DNA from 2 places in the Agromyces sp. Root1464 genome. Region 2 is predicted to be linked to the other one. Evidence: predicted binding sites of a transcription regulator. Region 2 holds the regulator's gene; the other holds the start of a gene.
What was found. The regulator HspR, encoded in region 2, represses chaperone genes until heat shock. The targets are predictions, from matches to a motif close to AAGTTGAGTCNNNNNGACTCAACTT.

Region 1 (4,111 bases), on a different contig from region 2:
CCAGCACCGGATGCGAACCGACCGGCGTCGCGAGCACCGTGGGTGCGCCGGTGATGCACGCTGAGCCGTAAGCCTGGAACCCGTCGATCACCGTGGCGCCGCGGAAGTCCTCGTCGACGAGCACAGGTCCCGCAGCGGCGGCGAACGCCGGCTGCAGTGTCGACGAACTCACCCCAACCCCGATTCCGATGGCTCCTATCGTCACGGCGACCGCGATGAATACAGCCCGCTTCCGAAGCTCCCCCATGGGCACATGCTAGGGACGGAGGGCCCGAACCTCCAGCATGAGGTTCGGATCACCGCGAACGCATGCGCCGCAACCCTCGCGGCAACGCCTCGCCTCAGCCGCGCGCGAGCACGAGCGAGAACTCGACGAACCCGTCGGGCTCGACCGAGACGAACCCCAGGTTCGGCGCCTCGACGCCGAAGTCGGCGAAGGTGATCGGGATGCTGCCGGCCACCTGCCCGTCGCCGCCGTTCCAGACCGCGTCGAGGTCGACGGTCACCGGGCGGGTGACGCCGGCGATGGTGAGTTCGCCCGCTGCCTGCACGGTCTGCACGTCGCCGACGACGGGCGCCGCGTCGATCGTGATCGGCTCGGTGAGCACGAAGGTCGCTGTCGGGAACTCGTCCGTGCGCAGGGCACTCGAGCGGAAGTACTCGTCGCGGTTGCCCGAGTCCGTCGCGATCGATGCGACGTCGACCTCGATCGATGCGGCGGTCAGGCTCAGCCCGTCGACCGTGAAGCCGCCGGTCACGTCGGAGGTGCGACCGGTGACGGTGACGTCGGTGCCGTTCAGCACCTCGTCGACGCGATAGCCGGCGAACGAGCCGTCGGCCACGGCCCACTGGCCGGTGAGGTCGGATGCCTCGGTGCCGGCGTCGACCGTCGCCGAGGGTGGCGTGGTCACCGACGGCGCCGCTTCGGCCTCGCCGACGATGAGGTCGCGGTAGACGATCGGGGCCGCGATGGCGGCGGTCGCACCGAGCACGAGCGCTCCGGCGACGATCGAGGCGGTGATGATCTTGGTGCGCTTCTGCATGCGGCCTCCACAGGGTCGGACTTCGAGCATGCCGGATCAACGTATGAGAATGCATTGAATTCGCCGCGATCCTGTCGAGATGACGACGGATGACGCAGACTGTCGTGCATGAGCCACCCCCATGACTCCGGCGACCCGCACGTGCTCGGCCCCGGTCTGCTGCCGACGCCGTTCACCGCCGACGAGATCCGGGACGCGAGCGGCTCCGGCAAGACGATCCGCATCCTCGTGGAGGAGCCCGAGGGCGAGGCGTTCGAGCGCGTCAACCGCTTCACCGAGTGCGATGACGAGGGCGCCACCCTCGAGCGCTGGCGCGTCGCGCCCGACGGCGGTGTCGACGGTGAGATCGCGAGCGCGCGGGTGACCTGGCTCGAACTGCAGGGTCACGCCGCGTTCCCCGCCGAGCGCACGACCGTCGACGAGGAGACGATCGACCTGCCGATCGGGCGGGTCGAGTGCCTCCGCTACGAGACGCGTGATGAAGCTCCGGATGCCGCCGCCGAGACGTTCTGGTTCGCCCGGATGTTCCCGGGCATGCCCGTGCGGTTCGAATCGCCGACGCCCGCCGGTCCCGTGCGCACCACGGTGGTCGCCGTCGAGGTGGTGCGCTGACCGGCTGATCGCCTCGCCGGCCGGCTGTTCGGCGAAGCACGGCGCAGCCTGCCGATCGCTGGCGCGCCACGCGGCATCCGTCTAGCGTGATCTGTGGGGGAGATTCGGCGCGGAAGTCGGAATACCAGCCCTCTCGACAAAGTTGAGTTAACTAGACTCAAGTTTTGAACGAAGGGAGTGCCTGTGGCCAACATGCAGGGTGCGCCGAGCACGCAGGAAGAGCAGAAGTCGGCGCTCGAACAGTACGGCGTCAACCTCACCGAGATCGCCAAGGCCGGAAAGCTCGATCCCGTGATCGGGCGCGATTCCGAGATCCGTCGCGTCAGCCAGGTGCTCACGCGACGCACGAAGAACAACCCCGTGCTCATCGGCGAGCCGGGCGTCGGCAAGACCGCCGTCGTCGAGGGGCTCGCCCAGCGCATCGTCGCCGGCGACGTCGCCGAGTCGCTGAAGGGCAAGCAGCTCATCTCGCTCGACATCTCGGCGCTCGTCGCCGGTGCGATGTACCGCGGCCAGTTCGAGGAGAGGCTGAAGGCCGTCCTCAAGGAGATCAACGACGCCGAGGGCGAGATCATCACCTTCGTCGACGAACTGCACCTGCTCATGGGCGCAGGCGGCGGCGAGGGGTCCGTCGCGGCGTCCAACATGCTGAAGCCCATGCTCGCCCGTGGCGAGCTGCGGCTCATCGGTGCGACCACGCTCAACGAGTACCGCGAATACATCGAGAAGGATGCCGCGCTCGAACGCCGCTTCCAGCAGGTGTACGTCGGCGAGCCGAGCGTCGAGGACACGATCGCGATCCTCCGCGGCCTCAAGGGACGCTACGAGGCCCACCACGGGGTCACGATCTCCGATGCCGCACTTGTGAGCGCGGCATCCCTGTCGAACCGGTACATCTCAGCGCGTCAGCTGCCCGACAAGGCGATCGACCTCGTCGACGAGGCCATGTCGCGCCTCAAGATGGAGATCGACTCGAGCCCCGTCGAGATCGACCAGCTGAAGCGCCAGGTCGACCGCATGAAGCTCGAGGAGCTCGCCCTCAAGAAGGAGAAGGACGACGCGTCGAAGGAGCGGCTCGCGAAGCTGCGCGAGACGCTCGTCGAGCAGGAGCGCGAGCTCGCGGGCCTCGAGGCCCGCTGGGCCCGAGAGCGGATGTCGCTGAACCGCGTCGGCGACCTGAAGAAGCAGCTCGACGACGCGGTCACGCAGCGCGACCGAGCCATGCGCGAGGCCGACTACGCGAAGGCGTCGAAGCTCGAGTACGAGACGATCGCGCGCCTGCAGCGCGACCTCGAGGCGGCCGAGCAGGCCGAGCAGGCTCCCGACGAGCCCCGCATGGTCAATGAGCAGGTCACCGAGGAGGACATCGCCCAGGTGATCGCCGCGTGGACGGGCATCCCCGTCGGCCGACTGCTGCAGGGCGAGACCGAGAAGCTGCTGCACCTCGAGCAGGAGCTCGGCAAGCGCCTCATCGGCCAGAAGCGCGCCGTCGCGGCGGTCGCCGACTCGGTGCGCCGCTCGCGCGCCGGCATCAGCGATCCCAACCGGCCGACGGGGTCGTTCCTGTTCCTCGGCCCGACGGGCGTCGGCAAGACCGAGCTCGCGAAGTCGCTCGCCGACTTCCTCTTCGACGACGAGCACGCCATGGTGCGCATCGACATGTCGGAGTACGGCGAGAAGTTCTCGGTCTCGCGACTCGTCGGCGCGCCCCCCGGGTACGTCGGCTACGACCAGGGCGGCCAGCTCACCGAGGCCGTGCGTCGTCGCCCCTACTCGGTGATCCTCTTCGACGAGGTCGAGAAGGCGCACCCCGAGGTCTTCGACGTGCTGCTGCAGGTGCTCGACGACGGGCGCCTCACCGACGGCCAGGGCCGCACGGTGGACTTCAGGAACACCATCCTGATCCTCACGTCGAACCTCGGCTCGCAGTACCTGATCGACCCGTCGCTCAGCTGGGACGAGAAGGAGCAAGCCGTGCTGCAGACCGTGCGGCAGGCCTTCAAGCCCGAGTTCGTGAACCGGCTCGACGACATCGTGGTGTTCTCGGCGCTCAGCGAAGACGAGCTCGCCGAGATCGTCAACCTCTACATCGACCGGCTGTCGGCGCGACTGCACGAGCGGCGACTGCAGCTCGGCGTCACTCCCGACGCCAGGGCGTGGCTCGCCGAGCGCGGGTACGACCCGCTGTACGGCGCCCGGCCGCTCCGCCGCCTCATGCAGCACGAGATCGACGACCGGCTCGCCCGGGCGCTGCTCACGGGCGAGGTTCGCGACGGCGACACGGTCGTGGTCGGCCTCGCCGACGACGGTGACTCGCTCACCGTGGCACGGGCCGAGCTCCCGGTCGAATAGGGGCGCCCGCGGCATCCGTTCGAATCACCGAGCGGATGCCGCGTCGCGCTGCGCGGCCGTCACTCGACGGCGACGTCGCTCTCGGCCTCGGGGGCGCGCACGCC
Region 2 (4,111 bases):
CTCGGGCTCGGCACCGGGGCCGTCAGCGGAGCCGACCTCAAGCAGATGAGCGACGAGGAGCTCAGCCGGCGGCTGCCGGACCTGCACGTATTCGGCCGGGTCACGCCCGACGACAAGCTGCGACTCGTCGGCCTCCTGCAGGCCGACGGCGCCATCGTCGCCATGACGGGCGACGCCGTGAACGATGCCGCGGCCATCAAGCAGGCGAACATCGGCGTCGCGATGGGCTCGGGATCGGAGGTGACGAAGCAGGCCGCGAAACTCGTGCTCACCGACGACAACTTCGCGACCCTCGTGCATGCCGTCGAGATCGGCCGCATCGTCTACTCCAAGATCACGGCGTACCTGCGATTCCAGATGACGCAGCTGCTCAGCCTCATCATGCTGTTCCTGGCGGCGAGCGCGTTCTCGATCGCCGAGGGCGTGGCGCTGTTCCCGGCGCAGGTGCTGTTCATCAACTTCTTCGTGGCACTGTTCGCGGTCTTCGCGATCGCCGCCGACGCGAACCCGCCCGGCATCATGAACCACCCGCCACGGGATCCGAAGATCGGCGTCGTCAACCGGGTCTCACTCGTCGAGTGGCTCGTCTACGGCGCCGTCATCTTCCTGATCGCGCTCGTGCCGCTCCTCTGGGGGCCCGACGAACCGAGCCCGGTCGAACCGACCGCGTCGATGACGATGGCCTACGTCGTGCTCGGACTCGCCACCGTGCTGAGCGCCCTGCTCATGCGCCGCACGCCCGAGTCGGGTCTGCTGGCGCCCATCGCGGCGGTCGCCAAGATCCTCGTCTGGCCGGTGCTGCTCATCGTCGCGTCGACCGAGATCGGCTTCCTGCAGCGTGCGCTCGGCACCGTCTCGCTCACGGGCTGGCAGTGGCTCGGCTGCATCGGCCTCACGATGGTGCTGCTGGTCGTCGTCGAGGGCGACAAGTGGTTCCGTCGGCGCCGGCTCGCACGCCGCCTCGCGGCGAATCCCGTCGCCGCCACCGTCGGCATCCGCTGACGTCCGGGCCGGTGCTCCTGATCACGGCCGAATTCGCTGAGTGCGGCTCTCGGCGGGGTTTGCTACCCTCGGGTCCGCATGCAGGACGCACGAGCCGGGGGACGACGGGCGGCGCGACATGAGGTCGCGACGCCCGTGACGCGTCCCCGCCGCCAGGCGTCGCCGCGGGCGAGCTCGCCCCGCCGATCGCTCGCCGCCGCCGCCGTGCTCTCGGTGCTCGGCCTGCTCGCGGGCCTCGCCCTCGCGCCGCTGCCGCAACCCGCCGGCCTCGCCTCCTTCGCCGCCGCGAGCGGCCAGCACCGCGGCGAGGCGCAGGATCTCACGGTCGCAGCGGATGTCGCGGCGCCGACCGTCTCGCACGATTCCTACGTCGCGACCACCGGCACCCAGACGCTCGTCGCCGGCGGCACGAACGTCGACTGGGCCAAGCTCGTGCTCATCGAGGGCGGTTGGCCGTTGACCGAGGAGAACGTCACCTTCATGATGCGCTGGATGCGTCAGGAGAACGGCGCCGACAACTGGTGGAACCGCAACAACCCGCTGAACAACGGACAGGGGTCGGGCGGCGGCTCCGGCCTCGGCAGCTACCCGAGCCTCGTCGAAGCGGCCTACTACGCCGCCGAGAACCTGCAGTCGGGTCGCTATCCCGAGGTCGACGCCGCGCTCGCGCGAGGCGATTCGGCCGACGCCACCGCGCAGGCGATCTGGGCGTCGGCCTGGGCCTCGAGCCACTACGGGTACGGCACGCACTGGAGTTCGCGGCCCTACGACGTCATCGAAGCCCCGGCTTCGGCCTGGGGTCGCTGACCCGCCTACTCGCGCTCCAGCGGACGCCACACGACGACCGCGTTCTCGCGGCGCACGCGGGTTCCGGCTCGCAGCGAGATGACCTCGCCGGCCGAACCCGCCGCGAAGACGCGGCGGCCCGGGCGGTTCAGCATCTCGTCGGCGAGCGCGCCCTCGAGTTCGCGCACCCTGGCGCGCAGGGTCGCCACCTCGTCTTCGAGTCCGAGCACCCGTCGGATGCCCTCGAGGCTCACGCCCTCGCTCGAGAGCTGGGCGATCTCACGCAACTGCACGACGTCGTGCATCGAGTACCGCCGAGACTTGCCCGCGGTGCGGGTCGGCGAGACGAGCCCGAGCCGGTCGTACTGGCGCAGCGTCTGGGGGTGCATGCCCGCGAGTTCGGCGGCGACGGAGATGACGAAGAGCGGGCTCCTCTCGTTCATCTCCACCGCCTAGCCCTTCGCCTTCGCGAGCAGGTCGTCGCGGGGATTCTCGTCGGGCAGCAGCGCGGCGAACTCCTCGAGCTTCGCCTCCGCCTCCTTCGAGAGATGGGATGGAACGGCGACCTGCACGACCGCGAGCAGGTCTCCGGTGCCCTTCGGGGTCTCGACTCCGCGGCCCTTGACGCGCAGGACCCGGCCGCTCGGCGTGCCGGGGGCGACCCGCAGCTTGACGGGGCCGCCGCCGAGGGTCGGAACCTGGATCGTCGCGCCGAGGGCGGCCTCGGTGAAGGTGACGGGCACGGTGACCCTGAGGTTCAGGCCGTCGCGCTCGAAGACCGGGTGCTTGCGCACCGTCACGGTCAGCACGATGTCGCCGGGCTCGCCGCCGTCGGGCGAGGGCTGACCCTTGCCGCGCAGTCGGATCTTCTGCCCGTCGGCGACACCCGCGGGGATTCGCACCGTGATCGGCTTGCCCTCTGCGGTCTGCAGGGTGATCTGGTCGCCCTTGGTGGCCGTGACGAAGTCGAGCGTCGTCGACGCCGTGACATCCCGACCCTTGGTGGGCCCGCCGGCGCCGCGGTAGCCGCCGGTGGGCTGGCCGAAGCGGCCGCCGCCGAAGAGCCCGCCGAGCAGGTCGTCGTAGTCGCCGCCCTGCTGGAACGTGTAGGACTGGCCGCGACCGCCGCCGCCCTGGCCGAACATGCCGCCGAAGACGTCTTCGAAGCCGCCCGCGCCGCCGGCACTGCCGGGCGCGGTGAAACGCGCGCCGGAGCCCATGGCCCGCACGGCGTCGTACTCCTTGCGCTGCTCGGGATCGGCGAGCACGGAGTGCGCCTCGCTGATCTCCTTGAACTTCGCCTCGGCGGCAGCGTCACCGGGGTTGGAGTCGGGGTGGTACTTGCGCGCGAGCTTGCGGTACGTCTTCTTGAGGTCTGCGTCGCTCACGTCTTTGGAGACGCCGAGCACCTTGTAGAAGTCTTTGTCGAACCAATCCTGACTGGCCACCGGCACCTCCTCTTCTGAAATCTAGTCGGGTCTGTCTGTCGGGGCACGCGATCCCGCTGGTCGAGTAGCGACGAAGGAGCGTATCGAGACCTCGAACGGGTCTCGATACGCGCTTCGCGCTACTCGACCGGCGGATGCACTACTGCGGGGTCTTCACGACGACCTTCGCTGCGCGGAGCAGCGTGCCGCCGAGGGCGTACCCGGTCTCGACGACGTCGGCGACCGTGTCGATCTCGACGTCGTCGGCCGGCTGCTGGAAGATCGCCTCGTGCCGCTGCGGGTCGAACGGCTCGCCGACCTCGCCGAACGAGGTGAGGCCGAGCTTCTCGGCAGCGCCGCGCAGCTTCGCCGCGATGGTCGCGAACGGCGCGTCTCCGTCGAGGTCGCCGTGCTTCTCGGCCCGGTCGAGGTCGTCGAGCACGGGCAGCAGCACGGCCACGGCCGCACCGACGGCGCGCTCGCGCTCGAGCTCGCGGTTGGCCTCGGTGCGCTTGCGGTAGTTGGCGTACTCCGCGGTGATGCGCTTGAGGTCGGCGAGGTGCTCGTCGCTCGGATCCTGCACCTCGGCGTTCGCCGCGTTCAGGATGTCGTCGACCGTGAGCACCTCGTCGTCGTCACCGGCAGCGGATGCCGCGGCATCCGTCTCAGCCTCTGGCGTCTCGATATCGGGCCCCTCGGCCTCGATGAGTTCGTCATCGAGGCCTTCCGGCTCGTTCTCGTGCTTGCCTGACATGGTTACTTCTTCTCTTCTTCGTCGTCGATGACCTCGGCGTCGACCACGTCTTCGTCGGACGCGGCCTCTTCACCGGTGGGCGTCGCGTCTTCGCCGGCCGGAGCGGAGGCGTCGGCCTGGCTCTGCGCGTAGATCGCCTCGC

Region 1: a site for HspR is predicted at 1,795-1,819, ahead of ASD23_RS15565 (ATP-dependent Clp protease ATP-binding subunit). Genes of this name have one in related genera too.

Annotation. Positions count from the first base shown of each region.
Region 1 is NZ_LMFU01000002.1:2,146,801-2,150,911, reverse strand. Features, by position in the region: gene ASD23_RS15580 (DUF7507 domain-containing protein) at 1-172, opposite strand, end outside; gene ASD23_RS15575 (YceI family protein) at 342-1,043, opposite strand; gene ASD23_RS15570 (hypothetical protein) at 1,152-1,655, shown strand; gene ASD23_RS15565 (ATP-dependent Clp protease ATP-binding subunit) at 1,839-4,007, shown strand; gene ASD23_RS15560 (MFS transporter) at 4,067-4,111, opposite strand, start outside.
Region 2 is NZ_LMFU01000001.1:1,238,660-1,242,770, reverse strand. Features, by position in the region: gene ASD23_RS05700 (cation-translocating P-type ATPase) at 1-1,002, shown strand, start outside; gene ASD23_RS05695 (hypothetical protein) at 1,081-1,809, shown strand; gene ASD23_RS05690 (heat shock protein transcriptional repressor HspR) at 1,815-2,231, opposite strand; gene ASD23_RS05685 (DnaJ C-terminal domain-containing protein) at 2,241-3,236, opposite strand; gene ASD23_RS05680 (nucleotide exchange factor GrpE) at 3,376-3,969, opposite strand; gene dnaK (molecular chaperone DnaK) at 3,972-4,111, opposite strand, start outside.